One region of the Marinobacter sp. ST-43 genome, then DNA from elsewhere that is predicted to be linked to it. Evidence: predicted binding sites of a transcription regulator. Region 1 holds the regulator's gene; the other holds the start of a gene.
What was found. Region 1 encodes sigma-54, which starts transcription at its own class of promoters, with help from an activator protein. Its sites were predicted from a motif close to ANTGGCATNNANNTTGCTNT; they were not measured.
Positions count from the first base shown of each region.

Region 2: a site for sigma-54 is predicted at 3,061-3,080, ahead of QPL98_RS14445 (ammonium transporter). Genes of this name have one in related genera too.

Region 1 is NZ_JASSVO010000002.1:103,143-111,067, reverse strand. It holds gene mgtE (magnesium transporter) at 1-1,234, opposite strand, end outside; gene QPL98_RS04730 (HPr family phosphocarrier protein) at 1,326-1,595, opposite strand; gene rapZ (RNase adapter RapZ) at 1,602-2,486, opposite strand; gene ptsN (PTS IIA-like nitrogen regulatory protein PtsN) at 2,541-3,011, opposite strand; gene hpf (ribosome hibernation promoting factor) at 3,100-3,408, opposite strand; gene QPL98_RS04710 (RNA polymerase factor sigma-54) at 3,482-5,011, opposite strand; gene lptB (LPS export ABC transporter ATP-binding protein) at 5,200-5,925, opposite strand; gene lptA (lipopolysaccharide transport periplasmic protein LptA) at 5,903-6,469, opposite strand; gene lptC (LPS export ABC transporter periplasmic protein LptC) at 6,453-7,052, opposite strand; gene QPL98_RS04690 (HAD family hydrolase) at 7,049-7,618, opposite strand; gene QPL98_RS04685 (KpsF/GutQ family sugar-phosphate isomerase) at 7,618-7,925, opposite strand, start outside.
Region 2 is NZ_JASSVO010000013.1:24,401-32,325, forward strand. It holds gene QPL98_RS14420 (NAD(P)/FAD-dependent oxidoreductase) at 1-24, shown strand, start outside; gene QPL98_RS14425 (tRNA-uridine aminocarboxypropyltransferase) at 27-662, shown strand; gene QPL98_RS14430 (YkvA family protein) at 738-1,133, shown strand; gene pomA (flagellar motor protein PomA) at 1,224-2,000, shown strand; gene QPL98_RS14440 (flagellar motor protein MotB) at 2,003-2,920, shown strand; gene QPL98_RS14445 (ammonium transporter) at 3,150-4,358, shown strand; gene QPL98_RS14450 (lipocalin-like domain-containing protein) at 4,370-5,452, opposite strand; gene QPL98_RS14455 (FtsX-like permease family protein) at 5,449-7,710, opposite strand; gene QPL98_RS14460 (ABC transporter ATP-binding protein) at 7,717-7,925, opposite strand, start outside.

The DNA.
Region 1 (7,925 bases):
CGGTGCCCACCAGCGCCGCCGCCACCAGGTTAATAACCAGTGCCGCCGCGATGATGGCACCAATCAGCCAGTCCTGGAACCAGACCACCGCGGCGGTGGCAACCACCACCGCCCACAGCAGGCCGTTCAGTACCCCGGACAGAAACTCACGGTTCAGCAGCCAGCCCACGTTGGCACCGCTGATCTGGCCAACGGCCATGCCCCGGATCACCAGGGTCAGAGTCTGGCTACCGGCAATGCCGCCCATGCTGGCCACAATTGGCATCAGTACGGCCAGTGCAACGACTTTGGCAATAGTGTCTTCAAACAGTCCAATCACGGCCGATGCGGTAAAGGCCGTGATCAGATTGATGCCCAGCCAGACCGCGCGCCGGCGGGTGGTCTTCATCACCGGGGCAAAGGTGTCCTCGTCTTCATCCAGACCAGCCATACTCATCAGGGAATGGTCTGCGTCCTCACGGATAACGTCGACCACGTCATCGATGGTGATCCGGCCCAGCAGCTTGTTGGTCTCATCCACCACAGGGGCAGAAATCAGGTCGTAGCGTTCGAACAGAGTGGCGACCTTGGTGTCGGACAGGGACACGGGAATGGGTTCAATGTCCGTGTCCATCACTTCCCGAACGGTAGCCGCGGGATTGGATACCAGCATCCGGGTAATGGGCAGCATGCCGATAAACTCGTCCCGACGGCTGACCACAATCAGGCTGTCGGTCATCGGGGGCAGGCTGCGGTGACGGCGCAGGTAGCGCAACACAACGTCGATGCTGATGTCCGGCCGTACCGTGATGGTATCGGTGTTCATCAGGCCGCCGGCAGTGTCCTCCGGGTAAGCGAGGACTTCCTCGACCCGCTGACGGTCTTGCTCGTCCATGGTGTCCAGGACTTCCTGGATCACCGTGTCCGGCAATTGCTGAAGCAAGTCGGCCAGGTCATCCGACTCGAAATCTTCCAGAATGTCCGCCAGCTCCTGCGCGTTCAGCTGGCTCAGGAAGTAGCTACGAATATCGTCGCCAAGGTACTGGAGGACTTCCCCTTCCAGCTGCTTGTCGACCAGGTTCCAGAGCAGGGCCCGTTGGCGTGGTGGCGAGGATTCCAGAAGGTGAGCAATATCGCTGGGGCTCAGACCGCCATTCAGAATGCGGGCCACCTGCTTGAGGGCACCACTGTCCAGCGCTTCACTGAGTGAGCGAAGGCGTTGGCGGGCCTGGCTTTTTTCCAGAATGTCGGTCATTGAACCACCTGCGATCAGAAAACCTTTGCATTATAGCGGAGTTAGGTGGCACACGTGAGAAAGGATTGTAGGTGAATGACGAAACCGGAGGTTATTCCCCTTCACCAAAATAATCGTTGATCAGGGCAGCCAGCGCGTCGATGGCATCCTGTTCGTCCGGGCCATCGGCAACCAGTTCCACTTCGGTGCCCTGGCTGGCGGCCAGCATCATCACCTGCATGATGTTCTTGGCGTCTACGTCCCGGCCTTTGCCGCGGATTCGCACCTTGCTGTCAAAGTCTGATGCGGTGGCCACAAGCTTCGCCGTGGCCCGCGCATGCAGGCCGAGTTTGTTGATGATGGTGATGGGGCGGCAAATCATAGGCGCTCAGATTTCTCCCCGGGCTTGAAGGTGTGGCAGTTCGGTGTGGCGCACCTGCACATTGCGGTAATTGTCGCGGAAATAGCGTCCGAGCTGCTCACACACATAAACGGAGCGGTGCTGGCCACCGGTGCAACCGATGGAAATGGTCATGTAGCTACGATTGCTGTCGGCAAACGAGGGCAGCCAGGTATTCAGGAAGCCCGTGACGTCATCCACCATCTGACGTGTCAGCGGTTCCCGTTCAAGAAATTCGATGACCGGCTGATCAACGCCGGTGTGCTTGCGCAGGCTGGTGTCCCAGTATGGATTGGGCAGGCAGCGGACGTCGAAGACGTAGTCTGAATCCACCGGCACGCCATGTTTGAAGCCAAAGGACTGGAACAGCAGTGCCAGTTCCTGATCCTTGCGGCCGGCCACGCGCTGCTTGATCATGTCGCGTAGCTCATACATGGAGAGCCCGGTCGTGTTGACGTAAAGATCGGCCAGCTTTGACAGGGGTTCCAGTAATTGCTTTTCGTTGGTGATTGCCTCCCGCAGAGACGTCTTGTCATCGCTCAGCGGATGCTTGCGGCGGGTTGCGTGAAAGCGCTGCAGCAGTGACTGCTCGTCGGCATCCAGGAAAATGATTTCAAGCTCGACACCGGTCTGCTTCAGTTGCTGGTAGATGGTTTCAAAATTGGCCAGCTCGGCAGAAAGATTACGGGCATCAATACTGACGGCCATTTTCTTCAGCCGGCCCGGTGCTTCCTGGGTGGCCGCCTCCCGGGTCAGCGGGAACAGCAAACCAATGGGCAGGTTGTCGATGCAGTAGAATCCCAGGTCTTCCAGCACATGCAGAGCCGTACTCTTGCCGGAACCGGATCGGCCACTGACGATAATCAGCTTCATGGGACTGTTTCTCCTTCAATCTGCCTGGCAGCCTGTCCAGATATCAGGCTGATCTCAGTGATTACTCTCCGCCATACGCTGGTAAAGGCTCGCGGCATCTTCACACTGGCGCAGCCGGGCGCAGAAGGTGCTGTCATTGAAGCGCTCCGCCAGCTGGCTCAGTAACTCCAGGTGTTCACTGGTGGCTTCTTTGGGGACGATCAGTGCAAACACCAGATCTACCGGCTGGTTATCGATAGCATCAAAGTCTACCGGCTCCTCCAGAGTCATCAGCACGCCGATGACCCGGTCCAGGCCTTCCAGTCGGCAGTGGGGGATGGCAATACCCTCGCCGATACCGGTGCTACCCAGCCGTTCGCGGGAGACCAGATTGTTGAAGATCTGGGTGTCGCTGAGGATTTCATCCTGAAAGTGAATCCGTTCAGCGATGAACTCCAGCACACGTTTCTTGCTTGAGGCCGGCACCTTACACAGGGTCAGTTCAGGGGCAAGAATATTGTCGATGGTCAGGGATGGCTCGCTCATGGATCGACTGCATGTCCGTAAAAAAAAGGCTGCGGCCGGTTAGCCCCGCCGCAGCTCGTTTCATGAAACACCCGGTAAGGTTCGCGCTTCAGCGACCGCCGTTACCGTGCATCCGGTCTACGTTCTTTTCCTTGTGCTTGAGGATCTGACGGTCCAGCTTGTCGACCAGAGCGTCGATTGCGGCGTACATGTCCTCATTTTCTGCCTTTGCGTGAATCTCACCACCAATCACGTGCAGCGTGGCTTCCGCCATCTGGCGCACCTTCTCGACCTCCAGTGTGACCTGGCAGTTACTGATGTGGTCGAAGTGACGCTCCAGCTTCTCGAACTTGGTGTTGACGTAATCCTTCAGAGCGGGAGTCAGTTCTACGTGATGGCCTGAAATGTTGAGTTGCATAGGCGTCTCCTGTTGTCATACTGCCGGCGTGCTTGCCGGCTTGCGTGCCAGTGCATCTTGCACCGGCGAAAGTTTAAACCAGGCGTTTTCGTTCGTTCGAGGGAGGAATATGCATGGCCTCCCGGTATTTGGCCACGGTACGCCGCGCCACGTTGATTCCCTGTTCCCCTAGCATGGCTGCAATTTTGCTATCGCTCAATGGCTTTTTCGGGGTTTCCTCGGCAATCAGCTTCTTGATCATCGCCCGGATGGCTGTAGACGAGCATTCGCCGCCCTCGGCGGTGCTGACGTGGCTGGAGAAAAAGTACTTCAGCTCAAAAATACCGCGGGGCGTGTGCATGTACTTCTGGGTGGTAACCCGGGAAATCGTGGACTCGTGCATTTCCACCGCCTGGGCAATGTCAGACAGGATCAGAGGCTTCATGGCTTCTTCGCCCTGATCGAGGAACCCTTGCTGGTGTTCAACGATGCGGGTGGCCACTTTCAGCAGGGTTTCATTCCGGCTTTGCAGGCTCTTGATAAACCATTTCGCTTCTTGCAGCTGGTCGCGCAGGTAGGTGTTATCGGCACTGCTGTCAGCCCGGCGGATCAGTGACGCGTAGCTGGCATTCACCCGGATACGCGGAGCGATTTCCGGGTTGAGTTCAACCCGCCAGCGGCCTTCGTGTTTGCGTACGATGACGTCCGGGATAACGTAATCCGGTTCGGCCCGGTCCACGACATCGCCAGGGCGAGGGTTCAGGCTGGTGATCAGGGCCAGTACCTGTTTCAGCTGGTCTTCCTTGAGCCGGCTGCGGCGCAACAGCTGTGCGTAGTCCCGGTTGCCAAGCAGATGCAGGAACTGGGTAACCACCAGTCTCGCCTGGCGCAGCCAGGGGGTATCCGGTGGCAGCTGGTTGAGCTGAATCAGCAGGCATTCCTGGAGATCCCGAGCGAACACGCCGGGCGGGTCGAAGTGTTGCAGGCGGTGGAGTACCGCTTCCACTTCGTCCAGTTCCAGCGGATCTTCTTCGGATTCGTCCAGCAGCCCTGCGTGAATGTCCTCGATGTCAGACGTCAGGTAGCCGCGCTCATCCACGGCATCCAGCAGCGCGTGGGCAATGGCCTGATCCCGCTCGCTCAGGGGCGTCAGGTTCAGCTGCCACTCGAGGTGATCCTGCAGGGTTTCGGTGGGCGAATTACGAGTCTCGAAATCCGATTCGTGCTCGTCTTCGCCCTTGCTGGCCGGCGCCGGGGCAGACTGGTAGATGTCATCCCAGGCGGTATCAACCGGCAGATCATCAGGAATGTTGTCCGGAATATCGTTCTCGGACGACCAGTCTGGGCCGTTCTCGGTTTCGTCCCAGTCCGGGCTCGCGTCCTGGTGGCTGTCGTCCTGGGTGGTCTCAGAGCCGGAAGCTTCGCTGTGCTCGTGCTCTTCGCGTTCGTCGCCTTCAGCGTGCTCATCGTCCTCGGAGGTTTCCAGCATGGGGTTTGATTCCAGCGCCTGCTGGATTTCCTGCTGGAGATCGAGGGTAGAAAGCTGCAGCAGGCGTATAGCCTGCTGCAGCTGGGGCGTCATGGTCAGACTCTGGCCCAGCTTAAGCTGTAATGAGGCTTTCATAACCATGGCTCAAGATCCATAACTCGTGGGCATCCCGGTTGTTGCTTTGCCGGCGCACAGGCCGAAAAAAATGTTGTACGCTGGTTACTTGCCATTGTCTGTGAACAGTATAAGCAAGTTTTTTGCCGAGTTTACTTGCTACAGATCATCAAAACAATCAGGCCTCGGATAAACCCTGTTTTATCAGGTCAGAGCCGGAACTCGTCGCCCAGATATACTTCTTTCACCTGCTGGTTTGCCAGAATGGCTTCGGCATTGCCGGAGGCAATGATGTGGCCTCCGGAAACGATGTAGGCATTCTCGCAGATGTCGAGGGTTTCCCGAACGTTGTGGTCGGTGATCAAGACCCCGATGCCCTTGTCCCGAAGGTGCCGGATGATGTGCTTGATGTCACTCACTGAGATGGGGTCTACGCCCGCGAAGGGCTCGTCCAGCAGAATAAAGGCAGGCTCCATGGCCAGCGCCCGGGCGATTTCAACCCTGCGGCGTTCGCCGCCGGATAGTGCCATACCCACGCTGTCCCGGATGTGAGTAATGTGGAACTCTTCCAGCAACTCTTCCAGCTTGGCGTCCCGTTCCGCCCGGCTCATGCCTTTGCGGGTTTCGAGGATGGCCATGATGTTGTCCCGTACGGTCAGTTTGCGGAACACGGAGGCTTCCTGGGGCAGGTAGCCGATGCCCTTGCGGGCGCGGCCATGCATCGGCAGCGGGGTGATGTCCTGGGTGTCGATGGTGATCCGGCCGTGATCCGCAGGCACCAGGCCCACGATCATGTAGAAGCAGGTGGTCTTGCCGGCGCCGTTGGGGCCGAGCAGGCCGACAATCTCGCCGGAGCGAATTTCCAGAGAAACGTCCAGCACCACTTTTTTCTGCTTGTAGCTTTTTGCCAGATTACTGGCCCTGAGAACTGCCATCCGAACCTTTCCCGTCACTGGATTGAGCTGAATTACGAGGCTGAATCACCATTTCCACCCGGCCGGAGCCGCCGTCGGATGGCGTGCCGCCTTCCGCAGTAACAACGCGGCGAACGGTGTCGTAGTGGATGACATCGCCCCGGAATACGTTGCCACCCTGTTCGATGACGGCCTGTCTTTCAAAAATGACCAGGTTTTCATCGCCAGACCAGGTGATGTTCAGGGCCTTGGCATCGGTCATGCCTTCGCCTTCCTGGCCAGGTTGCCGGTAATGGGCGGGGTTGCCGGCGGCTTCAATCCGGCTGACACCTTGTTGGTTCCGGTAAAGTACCACCCGATCCGCTTCCAGCCGGGTTTCGCCCTGGATCAGTTCGACAGCGCCGGTGTAAACGGCCGTACCGGCGCTATCGTCCAGGCGGGCAGAATCGGCACTGACCTTGATGGGGATGTCTGAATCCAGATTGAATGCCGATACAGGGCCGGCCAGCAATGCCATGGCCAGAATCACTGGCCGGCAGAAAGATCGTTTACCTGACGGTTTCATATTGTCCCTCTACCCGGGAGTTGAGTTCGAGAATGCGTTCGTCGATCCAGGCTTTCATGCCGGTGGAGCGGGTGACGCCGAAAGGCTCGGTGATGGACACCGGATGGTCTGTGTAGACGGTGCCGTTGCTGTTGTCCAGGGTCAGTGCCTCGGTTTCGAGAACGGCTTCGCGGCCTTCGGACTGTCGGGTCAACCGGACGTTCCCCGTAAGTTCCAGCTTTTCATTGTTCTGCTGAAGGCTACCTTCATTGGACTCGATGAGCCAAGGTTCGGGGCTGCCCTCACTGAAAAGCCGGGCTCTCGGCGTGTCCAGATGAGCCGTGCCGGTTTCTTCAAACTGTTCAATTCTGGGGCTTGTGAGATCAATCTGGAGGTTGCCTTGCTCATCCCATGCACGGTACTGGCCGCCCACCACAAAGCCGTCGGGTTCTGCGGGCCCCCGCAGGTCGCTGGCGGCATTCCGTGAGCTGACAGGCTCGTCGCTTTGCCACAGCAAAAAAACGGTTGCTGTTACGGTGACGGCCAGGGCCAGGGTTGTAACCCGCCGTTTGCCACGATCGCCGAAAAGCCGCTCGGTGATCATGCTGGCTCGTCCAGATAGGGAGCAAGAGTGGTGTCCAGGTGCCCTTGAGCCCAGAGCAGGAGATCGCAGGCCTCGCGCACAGCGCCCTGTCCACCGTGGCTGCGGGTACAGTAGTCGGCGTGTTGCTGAACCAGCCAGTAGCCGTTGGGTACCGTGATGCCAAGGCCGGCAAAACGCAGCGCGGGCAGGTCGGGCAGGTCGTCGCCCATGTAGGCAATCTGCTCCGGCTCAAGGTTCATATCCCGGATCAGTTCCAGCAATGCGACCTTCTTGTCTTCGCGACCCTGCATCAGATGCGGGATGCCCAGATCCGACATTCGCTTTTCCGTGAGGGGAGAACGTCGTCCGGTAATCACCGCCACGGTGATGCCTGCCTGCATCAGCTGTTTCAGGCCCAGGCCGTCAAGAATGTTGAAGGCCTTGAGTTCGTCGCCGCTGGCACTGAAATAGAGGCGACCATCGCTCATGATGCCGTCCACATCCAGGGCGATCAGGCGAATGCCCGATGCCTTGGCCTTCAGGGCTGCGTCCCAGTGGGTTTGTAACGGATGCGCTGTCTGAGTCATCAAATCACTCCGGCCCGCAGCAGGTCGTGCATATTAATGGCGCCCACCAGGGTGCCGTTTGCGTCGGTAACCGGCAAGGCGTTGATCTTCATTTCTTCCATGATATTCAAGGCTTCTGCCGCCAGGTGGTCTGCCCGGATGGTTTTGCCGTTGCGGGTCATCACGTCCTGGATGGGGGTAGTGTGCACATCCACGGATTTGTCCAGGGTCCGGCGCAGGTCGCCGTCGGTGAAGATGCCCGTCAGGGTGCCGGCGGCATTAACGACCGTGGTCATACCCAGGCCCTTGCGGGTTATTTCCAGCAGTG
Region 2 (7,925 bases), on a different contig from region 1:
GCCAAGCGCATTTTCGTGGGTTAAGCGTGGCCAGAGCACTGTGTACCCGCTGCGGCCTGCACCCGAACACCTGCGTATGCGAGGTTTGCGAGCAGGTCGACAACCGCCATCGCGTCATCATTTTGCAGCACCCGTCAGAAGTCGGTCACAGCAAGGGTACTGTGCGAGTACTTCAGCAGTGTCTGACCCGGCTGGAGGTACTGGTCGGCGAGAGCCCTGAGTCGTTTTCCGGTCAAGGCTTGGAGCGCCTGTTAACCGGAACCCGCACCGGACTGCTGTTTCCATGTGCTGACAGTCAGCCCGTGGAGAGCAACGCGCCAGCCCAGATCGACCAGTGGCTGGTTCTGGACGGCACCTGGCGTAAAGCCGCTAAAATCCTGCACCTGAACCCGCAGTTCCGGCAGTTGCCCTGCTTTCATTTCGCTGAGCCACCAGCTTCACATTACCGTATCCGAAAGGCACCAAAGGCCGGGCAACTCTCAACCGCAGAAGCCGTCGCCTACCTTTTTACATTGACCGAACCGGCCACAGATACCGAGCCATTACTCAGAGCTCAGGACGTACTGATTCGAAAACGGCTGGCCTTCGTTCCGGACCACCACAAAACCAAAGACCATGAAGCGCCCGATCCTGAACTCCCAGGAAGTCTCACGAATTATTGAAATGGCCTGGGAAGGTGACGAACCTGCACGATTTCGTTATGTTGAGGCAATCGCTGAGCAAAGTGGTGACAATGTATGGCATGGATCTCAGATAAAACAGCGGCAAACGAGTTGAGAGAGCAAAGTGCCAAGGTTCACAGAGGCGACCTTGAGGCCCTGCTTGAACGACAAAAAGCCGTTGAAGAGAAAGTCAAAAACAGCGGCAGGCTGAATCGTTTCTCTACCGATATCAAGCTGATGTTCTCGCTGATTCGCGATTACTGGTACGGCCACTACCGGGCCATACCCTGGAAGTCCATCGCTGCGGTAGCCGGAGCGTTGCTGTACGTGCTGAATCCGCTGGACCTGATTCCGGATCTGATCTTCGGCTTCGGCCTGGTTGATGATGCCGGTGTGGTTGCCTTGTGCCTTAAACTGGTCGAATCCGATCTGCACCGCTACGCTGCATGGAAGGAGCTTCACTCATCATAGGATGAGGGACCAACCGGGCATTGATTAATAATCAACCAGGGAGTATTCTCCCGCCCCCTTAATCGTCACCTGCACAGTTCTGGAGTTACTGTGGATTTCGCCACCCTTATCGGCCTCGTCGGCGCCATTCTTCTGATTTCTTCGGCCATTATCCTGGGCGCATCGCCAGGCATGTTCATCAATCCGCCATCCCTGCTGATTGTGATTGGCGGTACCTTGCTGGTAGTACTGGCCAAGTTCAGTCTTGCCCAGTTTTTTGATGCCTTCAAGGTGGCAGCCCGAGCGTTCAAATTCAAACTGCCCGAAACTCAGGCCAGCATCGAAGAACTGGTGGAGATTGCCAGCATCGCCCGAAAAGAGGGCGTTCTTGGTATCGAAGGGAGGGAGGTCAGCAGCCCTTTCCTGGGCCAGGGTATTCAGATGCTGGTGGACGGACAGGACGGCAACACCATCAAGCAGCTCCTCAACAAGGAACGCCTGATGACACTGGAACACAACCGGTCGGGCGCGAAAGTGTTCACCGCCATGGCAGATGTGGCTCCGGCCATGGGTATGATTGGCACGCTGATTGGCCTGGTGCAGATGCTGTCCAACATGGAAGATCCCAAGTCTATCGGGCCGGCCATGGCCGTAGCCCTGCTGACCACGCTCTACGGCGCCATGATCGCCACCATGATCGCGACCCCCATTGCCGACAAGCTGTCCCTGCGCATGACGGAGGAGGCGCGCATGCAGTCGCTCTATATTGATGCCCTCGTTGCCATCCAGGAAGGCACCAACCCGCGCATTATCGAGCAGATGCTGTCCAGCTATCTTTCGCCCAAAGAGCGGGCCAGAAACGGCGATGCGGAAACGGCAGGCGGTTAAACATGGATGATTTGCCAGAAGAGGAAAAGCCCGGGATTCCTGCGTGGGTTGTCACATTTGCCGACCTGATGTCGCTGCTGATGTGCTTTTTCGTATTGCTCCTGTCGTTTTCGGAAATCGACGCCCAGAAGTTCAAACAGATCGCCGGTGAACTCTCCAAGGCCTTCGGGGTGCAGCGGGAAGTGCCTGCGCTTGAGATCCCTCAGGGCACCAGCCCGATCTTCGACAAGTTTTCGCCGGCGCCGCCAGAGCCCACTGTGGTCAATGAAGTCAAACAGACCACCACCGACGTACAGCCCGAAATCCAGACTCTGAAAAGCCCCGAAGAGAAAGCCATTGAGGAATCCATCCAGGAACAGATGGACGCCAACATGGCCCGGATTCTTGAAGTGCTGGAACCGGCGATTCTGGATGGCCGGATCAACGTCTCGGAAGATCAGCGCCGCATCATCATTCGCATTGAGGAGAAGGGCTCGTTTGCCTCAGGTTCAGCCCAACTGACCTGGGAATTCGAAGGCCTGCTTCTGGATATGGCGGAGGTTCTGGCCGACATGCCCGGCGACCTCGCCATTGAAGGCCATACCGATAACGTGCCCATCCGCACCGAACGTTTCTACAGTAACTGGGACCTGTCCGCAGCCCGTGCCGCCGCGGTGGCTAATGTTCTGCTGGCTCGGGAGCAGGTGACTCCGGACCGCATCCGGGTGACCGGTCTGGCCGACACCGAACCACGGGTACCCAACACCTCGCCGGAAAACCGAGCCAAGAACCGGCGGGTTGAAATCGTTATCGATCTGTCAGAGCCCATGGAAGAGCAGGAACTGCGCCTTCGCGAGCTGATTCGTTCCGAAAGCGAGTCGCAGGAAGCCATTATTGGCATTGAGCCCGGTCGGGATACGCCCAGCGAGATTACCTGGTAGTAAAACCTTGCCTCGCGCCCTATCCAGATTGGTGCACAAGCCCTTGATGCGCACGCCTCTGGTGCACTTTGACGCAGATAAATACCTCCCTCGGCGCCCTCAGGTTCTCCAACCCCCCTGCAGTACTTGATATGCATTGTTTTGGAACAGCACTTGCTTAAGTCGCACCCCAACAATGCACAACGGCTCATCAGAAGCCGCGTAATCAAAACACTCAGGAGAAAAACCCGTGGATATCACGAGTGCCGTACACACCCTGACCGAGAGCGCCAACACGCTCTTCATTCTGATTGGCGCCATTATGGTGCTGGCCATGCACGCCGGCTTTGCGTTCCTGGAAGTGGGCACTGTTCGCCATAAAAATCAGGTCAATGCCCTGGTTAAAATCATGACCGACTTCGGCATATCCGCAGTCGCCTATTTTTTCATCGGCTACTACATCGCCTATGGCGGGCACTTTCTCAATGGCGCCGCCGAACTCACCTCCGCCAACGGCTATGAACTGGTCAAATTTTTCTTCCTGATGACCTTCGCCGCGGCCATTCCGGCGATCGTTTCCGGCGGTATCGCAGAGCGTGCCCGCTTCTACCCCATGCTGATTGCCTCGGGCCTGATCGTGGCCTTCGTCTATCCTTTCTTTGAGGGCCTGATCTGGAACGGGAACTTTGGTTTCCAGGCTTGGCTGGAGAACCAGTTTGGTGCGTCCTTCCATGATTTCGCCGGCTCCGTTGTGGTGCATGCTGTCGGTGGCTGGATTGCTCTCGCTGCGGTGCTGCTGCTCGGCGCCCGCACCGGTCGCTATCGCAACGGTCGGGTCGTGGCCTTTGCCCCTTCCAACATTCCGTTTCTCGCCCTCGGCGCCTGGATTCTGACCGTGGGCTGGTTCGGCTTTAACGTCATGTCGGCCCAGACTCTGGACGGCATCAGTGGCCTGGTCGCGGTCAACAGCCTGATGGCCATGGTGGGGGGTATTCTGGTTTCCATGCTGCTCGGCCGCAAAGACCCTGGCTTCATTCACAACGGTCCGCTGGCCGGACTGGTGGCGGTGTGCGCCGGCTCAGACCTGATGCACCCCGTCGGCGCCCTGATTACCGGGGGCGTGGCCGGCGCCATCTTTGTCTACCTGTTCGAGTGGGCACAGGCGAAAATCGAGCGGCTGGATGATGTTCTGGGTGTCTGGCCCTTGCATGGCGTATGCGGTGTCTGGGGCGCCATTGCCTGCGGTATCTTCGGCCAGGAAGCGCTCGGGGGCCTGGGTGGCGTCAGCCTGATGTCGCAGATTATTGGCTCGGTGGCCGGTGTGATCGTGGCCTTTGCCGGCGGGCTCATCGTTTACGGTGCCATCAAAACCATTAGCGGCCTGAGACTGACAGAGGAAGAAGAGTTCAACGGTGCCGACCTCAGCATTCACCGTATCGGTGCCAATGCCGTTGAGTGAGTTTCCGGGCCTTATTGTGCCTGGTAACCGGTAAGCTCCATGTAACCCACGCCGGAATGGCTTCCGGTGACGGAAACCGGGCTCTCCCAATACGGATAGAGCCCGGAATTCCGGTAATCCCCTGCCGGCGCGGAGACCTCAAGGTTCACGTCGAAAGCCGGAAGGGTTATCTGCCAACGGCGCGGATAACCGGCTGGCTGGCCCACAGAGGTCAGCCCGATCTGTTCCGGCCCCAGCGCCACCGGCTCGCCCGTGGCTGGAATCCAGGTACCCGAGCGGAACGCCTGTTGTGTTTCCCGCAACTGGAACAGCATCAGCTTGTCCCCCGAATCCAGATGCAGGGCAAACCAGTCCCAGCCCTGCTGTCCGGCTTTGAGAAACTGGCTGCTCCACTCCCGGTCGAACCACCCAGTGCCCGCCACCGTCAACGTGTCACCCTCAAGGGTAACCGTTCCCTCAATTTTCAGATCTACCAGGCTGAAGTACATGGAGCCTTCGCCACTGGCGGATTTGGCGCTGAAACCGTCGTCACCATGAGCCACAGGATCACCTTGCGGCTGCAACAACAGATCGTAGGACCAGTGTTCTGTAGCGACCGACAGCCGCCAGCCAACGTGTCCGCTCGCTGGCCTCAGGTGCCAGTGATCCAGCCAGACTGAAAAGGGTTGGGCGGTGGCCCCGGCATGCCCGACGTCACCCCTGGCCAGCTTTTCGGCAAAGCGGTGCTGACCGCTGTAGCTCACCGCTGCGTGAGCCATCCAGGCAGCCTCCAGAGGCCAAAGTGCCGGCTTCGGCGGTTCGGATTCAACGGACCTCGGGGTCAAGGCCTGCCGGAACTGCGTCCATTGCAGACCCAGCGGCCCGCCGTTTTCGGTTTCCAGATTCGCGGTGAGATACCACCATTCAATGCGGTGCTGGGGATGAGGGCCGAAATCGGCGGGGAAGGACAGCCGGTCTCCGGGCCCGGGCTGCAGGAACTGAATCTCATGCTCAGATTCCGCCACACCGGCAAGGCCTGCGAATCCGCTCGGCTCTTCTGCTCGATCACAGGCGGTGAGTAGCAGCGCCAGAAGTACGATAACGAAACGATTCATCGTTCCCCTCCCTGCAGCCCGTGTGCGGACTCCGGCGCCGAGGCCGGGCGACGCAGCTGCAGGCGCATCAGCAAGGCAATGCTGAGGCCGATGATCAGAGCCAACACGGCCAGCTCGATCCAGAACCCCGGGTACACCGCCATCGGCAGTGACCAGCCAAAAGCCAGCGGATTGATGCGCTGGACCAGAATCCAGGTGAGCCACACGCCAAGTGGCAGTGCACAAACCAATACCGCAAAAATCAGAGCCAGGGAGACCCGGGTGAGCTGAGTCGCGGCCTGGCGTTGGGGCATACCCCAGACGATCAGCAGGCGAAAATACCAGGCGCGGGTAGAGAGAAAGACCCACACCATCAGCAACAACGCGGCGGCGGCCAGAATCAGCGTGAGGGTAGTCATGGCCCGGGTCAGCAAGAAGGTCTGATCAAAAACATCAGTGGCCAGGGTCCGGATGGCCTGGTTATCCCTCACGGTCAGCTGAGGGGTATGCCAAAGCCGGGCCAGTTGCGCCTCAACCACTTTGATCTCTTCGATGCCCGCGCTTATCGACAGGCTTCGAAAGCGGGCTTCAAAGTCCTCGGGCAAGAGACTCGCCGGCACCAGCACCTCACCGGAGGGCCGCCCGTAATCCGGATAAACGGCCAGCACCGGAGCCTGTAACCGACGGGCGCCAAGCCTGACAATGAGACGGTCGCCTACTGCAAGCTGTTGCCTTCTGGCCAACTGCTCATTGACCATTAGCCCCTCACCCCGCGCCAACGCCTGCCAGGGCGTTTCTGTTTGCGCCAGCAGGCGCCAGTTTTGCACCAGGTGACTGACCGGCCCGAGCGCAAACACATCGACAGGCACCGGCTCCCTGCCTGATGCTGCCTGCACGCTGGCCCGCCCACGAATCACCTGATGCCACAATTCCGGGCTCACCAGCTCCGGCTTTGCCGCCAGCCAGCTTACGGCAGCGGTGATATCCGCCCCTTGCGGTACTTCAATGTAGTAATCCGCTTCCAGCCGTTGCCCCAGCCACTGATCAAAGGTGTCCTCGAACGTGGTTACCAGGGCATGAACCGCCAGCACCAGTGCCAAGGCAAACTGCAGGGCCACCAGCGGTAACGCCAGCCGACGCACCAGGACTGCGACTTCCTGTAGACGCCAGCGAATCAGCGGATCCCCGGTGTTACGGGCCAGCCAGCGGACAACCCCGGCAATCGCCAGCGGGGCCAGCCAACCGGCAGCGAGAAAAACCAGTGCCACCGCCAGGAACAGCCAGATCAGAGTTGGTGCCCACAGAGATACTGCCAGCCCCAGGGCCAGTAGCACCGCAAAAAATGCCGGTTGCACCCGAGTCAGGAGCGGCCCCGACGAGTCCCGAACGCCCGCCAGGCAAGCGGCCACGATCACCGCCACCATGGTCAGGGTTGGCAGCCACCAGTCCTCCCCTCCACCGGCATAGAGCGGACGGTCGAACAGGCCTTCCAGGGCCTGCCCAAAGCCATCTGCCAAAACCAGTGACAGCGCCCGCCCCAACCAAACCCCGGGCAGTATGCACACCAACGCCAGCAGCAGGTTTTCCACCAGCAACAGTCGGCTGAGCTGGCTCCTGTTCACGCCATAGCGATACAGCAAAGCCAGGCTTTCCCGGCGTTGAGCCAGACCCAGAAGGAACACACTGCGCAACAACAACGAGGTAATCAGCAGGACCAGCACTCCGAGCGCATCCAGGTTGAGCAGAAAACTGTCACCCAGCTCTGCCGTGTCAGGCGCAACGGCGAATGCCTGATAGCGGTAGCCCGCCGGTGGTGGCGACTGACCGTCGGCTTGCGACACCAGCAGAACCAGGGCCGATGCTTCGGCTGAGGCCTGGGCGGCGGCTTCGCTGATATCGACGAAGGGCTTGCCATCGAGTTCGCCCTGCCAGGGTGCTGGCGTGTGTCCCGGCTCGGCAAAGCAATGGGCCGCCAGCGGATCAATGCCCACCAGCCGACCGCGCCCCGGTACCGGCACTTCCAGCCAAGGCATCACGCACAGGCCCTGGCGCCGAAGGTTAACAAAGTCCTGTACCGAAACCGGATTACCGTCCTCTCGCACCAATTGCTGTCGCTCGGCGACAGCACGCTCGCTCTGTTCAAGGCTGGTCCTGGCCTGGCTGGTGAGGTGATGTATCCCGGTCCAGAGCGCGCTGGCAAGCAGGATCATGGCAGCCAGCGCGGCCAGCTGCAGGGGGTGACGACGATAATGACTGAACAATGCGATGCGGGGAGACATAGGTCTTCAGGGCCCGCCCTGGTGCCCGAGGTCCAGTTGATGCAGGCAACGGGCTGCCAGGTCCGCATCGTGGGTCGCCAGCACCAGCCCACAGCCATGGCGGGCCTGGAGTTCGAACAACTCATCGGCGACAGTCTCAGCCGTCCTCCGGTCCAGGCTACCGGTCGGCTCATCCGCCAGAATCAGTGCCGGCCGGGTAACAAATACCATGGCCA